2 regions of the Anaerotruncus sp. DFI.9.16 genome follow, and region 2 is predicted to be linked to the other one. Evidence: predicted binding sites of a transcription regulator. Region 2 holds the regulator's gene; the other holds the start of a gene.
The links. Region 2 encodes HrcA, which represses chaperone genes, less so after heat shock. Its sites were predicted from a motif close to TGTTAGCACTCNNNNNNNNNGAGTGCTAACA; they were not measured.

Region 1 (2,199 bases), on a different contig from region 2:
ACCTGACCGCCGGTCAGGATTGCGATATCCTGGAGCATCTCCTTGCGGCGGTCGCCAAAGCCGGGGGCCTTGACCGCGACGCAGGTGAAGGTGCCGCGCAGGCGGTTGACGATGAGGGTGGAGAGCGCCTCGCCCTCGACGTCCTCAGCGATGATGAGCAGCTTCTTGCCGCCCTGGACCACCTGCTCGAGCAGGGGCAGGATCTCCTGGATGGAGGAAATTTTCTTGTCGGTGATGAGGATGTAGGCGTCGTCGAGGACGGCTTCCATCTTCTCGGTGTCGGTTACCATGTAGGGGGTGATATATCCGCGGTCGAACTGCATGCCCTCGACCACGTCGGTGTAGGTCTCGGCGGTCTTGGACTCCTCGATCGTGATGACGCCGTCGGCGGAAACCTTCTCCATCGCTTCGGAGATCAGTTCGCCGATGAACTCGTCGCCGGACGAGACGGACGCGACGCGCGCGATGTCCTTGCTGCCCTTGACCTTCTTGGAATTCTCCTTGAGCGACTCGACTGCCGCGTCGACCGCCTTGGCGATGCCCTTCTTGACCGCCATCGGGTTCGCGCCCGAGGTGACGTTCTTCATGCCCTCGCGCACCAGCGCCTGCGCCAGCAGGGTCGCGGTGGTGGTGCCGTCTCCGGCCGCGTCGTTGGTCTTGGTCGCGACCTCCTTGACCAGCTGCGCGCCCATGTTCTCATACGCGTCGGGCAGCTCGATCTCCTTGGCGATCGTCACGCCGTCGTTGGTGATGAGCGGGGCGCCGAACTTCTTGTCGAGCACGACGTTGCGGCCCTTGGGTCCCAGGGTGATCTTAACGGTGTCGGAAAGCTTGTCAATACCGGCCTGGAGCGCCTTGCGGGCATCCTCGCCATAGCAGATAACCTTAGCCATATTTATCAGTCTCCTATATCAAAATTTATTGTTCACGGGGCTGTGATCATTCCACGATCGCGAGGATGTCGTTCTGGCGCACGATGGTGTATTCCTCGCCGTCCACCTTGACCTGCGTGCCGGAATACTTGCTCATCAGGACCTTGTCGCCGACCTTGACGGTCATCTTGACTTCCTTGCCGTCAACCAGGCCGCCCGGGCCGACCGCCAGGACTTCGGCGATTTCCGGTTTTTCCTTCGCGGAGCCCGCCAAAATGATGCCGCTCTTGGTGGTCTCTTCCGCTTCCGCCATCTTTGTGACAACTCTGTCTGCCAATGGTTTGATCGTCATGATGAATTCCTCCAGTTATTATAATAGTTTTTTGACAAATTTAAGGAGATTTGTTAGCACTCTTTCTCTTTGAGTGCTAAGACTATTCTAATACATTTTTTTTAAAAATCAAGCCCTTTTCCAAAAAATTTTCAATGTTAACATTTTGGTAACAATCGCCCATCCGCGCCTCCAGTTTCTTGTAATGCGCGCCCGCTTCTGTTACAATGTCCCTGCAAGGGAGGTCAGGGCATGAAAGTAGTGGTTCTCGACGGATTTCTCGCGGGGTACGGTACGGGCGGCCTGCCGCTCGACCCCGCGCGCTTTGCGGTGGAATGGTATGACGACACCCCGCCCGGGCAGATCGCCGCGCGCATCGGGGACGCCGAAGCGGTCTTCACCAACCGCGCGCCCCTCACCGCGGAGACCTTCGCCGCCTGTCCGTGCCTGCGGTTCGCGGGCACCTTCGGCACCGGCTACAACATGATCGACCTCGAGGCGGCGCGCCGCGCGGGCGTGACGGTCCGCAACGTGCCCTCCTACAGCACGATGGCGGTCGCGCAGAGCACCATCTCGCTGCTCCTCTCGATCGCCTGCGCCACCTCGGAGCACGCCCGCTACGTCCGCGAGGGCCGCTGGGTCTCCCCCACCGACCCGCAGGTCGCCGGGCGGCGGATGTTCGAGCTCGCGGGCAGGACGCTCGGCGTCATCGGCTACGGCGAGATCGGCCGCGCGGTGGCGAAGACCGCCGCCGCGCTCGGCATGGAGGTGCTCGCCTGCCGCCGCCGTCCCGCGCCCGGAGACGGCGCGGCCCGGATGGTCCCGCTCGGCGAGCTGCTCGCGAAATCGGACGTGGTGAGCATCCACTGCCCGCTGACCGACGAGACCCGCGGCATGGTGGACGCGGAGATGATCTCCCGCATGAAGCCGGGCGCGGTGCTGCTCAACACGGCGCGCGGCGCGATCCTCAACGAGCGGGACGTGGCCGACGCGCTC
Region 2 (2,199 bases):
TGCACGCCGATGTCCTCGGACGACTGCATGGCGAGATACATGAACTGGCGGAGGTCCTCCGCGGAGTGAAGCATAACGTCTTTGATGATCATGATAAAACCTCCTTATGTTGTCGGTTGTGAAATGATTGATTCTCTCTCTGTCCCTATTAAACTACAAAATGGAAGCAATGTCAATATGTACAATGAATTTTTTAAAGTTTGTACATAATTTACATAATTAGCATTCAACTATATAGAGTGCTAGAAATTCTGTAAACATTTCGTGAATTCCCTTGACTTTGCAGAAAAGTGTGGTACATTATAGTTGTTGGCACTCGTAAATAATGAGTGCTAAAGAGCCCTTCGCCGGGAACGGGAATGTGAGGTGGGAACGGTGAAGCTCGACATTCGAAAACTGAAGGTCCTGACGGCCATCGTCGAAACCTATATCGAGACGGGGGAGCCCGTCGGATCCAAGACGGTCGCCCGGAAGCTTGACTTCCAGGTGTCCTCCGCCACCATCCGCAACGATATGGCGGCGCTCTTCGACATGGGGCTGCTCGAACAGCCCCACACCTCGGCGGGGCGGGTGCCCTCCCATCTGGGCTACCGCATCTACGTCGACCAACTCATGCACTGCCAGCCCCTCTCGGAGGAGGAGCAGCGCGAGATCGACGCGCTCTTCAACGTGCGCGACCCCGATCCCGACAGGCTCCTGGAGGACGCGGCCGAGGCCCTCGCCGACTACACCAAGTGCGCGACCGTCTCGACCACCATCACCCCCAAGACGGTGCAGGTCAAGCGGGTCGAGATCGTCCCTGCGGGCGCGCGGACCGTCGTCGTGCTGGTCATCGCGACCAACGGCGTCATCAAAAACAAGGTCTGCCGCGTCGACTTCGGGCTGACCACCGAGATCGTCGAATTTCTCAACCAGTTCTGCAACGGCCGCCTGGTCGGCAAATCGGTTTCGGACATCTCCCAGTGGTACATCAACTCGATCGCCGTGACCCTCGGCGACTACTCCACCCTCTTCGTCCCGGTGCTCGCCACCGTGTACGAGCTCTGCCGCGAGATCAACGAGGGGCAGTTTTACACCTCCGGCAGCGTCAACCTGCTGGGCTACAAGGAGTTCTCCGACATCGCCCGCGACCTGCTGCTGACGATGAACAACCGTGAACAGCTCCTCGGGGTGCTCGCCTCCAAAAGCGACGCGGTCTTTATCACGATCGGCAAGGAGAACCCCCAGAGCGAGCTGGCGGACACCTCGGTGGTTGTCACGCGCTACAAGATCGGCGAGCAGAATTCGGGCGCGATCGGCGTGATCGGGCCGGTGCGCATGGATTACGCGAAGATCATCCCGCACATCGAGTATTTCTCCAAAACGCTGGGAAAGCTCCTTGCGGAGACGTTTGAGCAGGAATAACAATAACAGAGATAGGTTGTGAGCAGATTTGGCAGAAGAGACGAAGGACACGGCTCCGCAGGCGGAGCCGCAGGAGCGGGAGGAGGCCCCCGCGCAGGAGGCTGAACAGACCGCCCCCGAAAAGAGCGAGGCCGAACTCCTCAGGGAGCAGGTCGATTCCCTGAACGACAAGCTGCTGCGCACGATGGCGGAATACGACAACTTCCGCAAGCGGAGCGTCCGGGAGAAGGAAGCGATCTACCCGCAGGCCACCGCCGCCGCGGTCGCGCAGTTTTTGCCGGTCGTGGACACGATCGAGCGGGCGCTCGCGGCGCCCTGCACCGACGCCGAATTCAAAAAGGGCGTCGAGATGATCCTGCAAAACTTTAAGGACGTTTTCGCCAAGCTCGGCGTCGAGGAGTTCGGCGCGGCGGGCGACGTCTTCAGCCCCGACTTCCACAACGCGGTCATGCATGTGGAGGATGAGGACGCCGAGGCGGGCGTCATCGTCGAGGTGTTCCAGAAGGGCTACAAGCTCGGGGACCGGATCATCCGGCACGCGATGGTCAAGGTCGCCAACTGACGGCGCAAATCAGGTTCAGACGATTCCGCGGCAGAGCCGCGAAACGATATCCCTTTCGTAAAAATTAAGTTTAATAGATCTGGAGGGCTTTTATTATGGGAAAAATCATCGGTATCGACTTAGGTACGACAAATAGCTGCGTGGCGGTCATGGAGGGCGGCGAGCCCGTCGTCATCGCCAACGCGGAAGGCGCGCGCACGACCCCGTCGGTCGTCGCGTTCTCTAAGACGGGC

Region 1: a site for HrcA is predicted at 1,276-1,306, ahead of groES (co-chaperone GroES). Genes of this name have one in related genera too.

The regions. Positions count from the first base shown of each region.
Region 1 covers NZ_JANFZX010000012.1:30,501-32,699, forward strand. Annotated here, with positions in the region: gene groL (chaperonin GroEL) at 1-893, opposite strand, end outside; gene groES (co-chaperone GroES) at 940-1,224, opposite strand; gene NE609_RS07160 (D-2-hydroxyacid dehydrogenase) at 1,456-2,199, shown strand, end outside.
Region 2 covers NZ_JANFZX010000058.1:414-2,612, forward strand. Annotated here, with positions in the region: gene NE609_RS14545 (HPr family phosphocarrier protein) at 1-92, opposite strand, end outside; gene hrcA (heat-inducible transcriptional repressor HrcA) at 376-1,404, shown strand; gene grpE (nucleotide exchange factor GrpE) at 1,433-1,966, shown strand; gene dnaK (molecular chaperone DnaK) at 2,062-2,199, shown strand, end outside.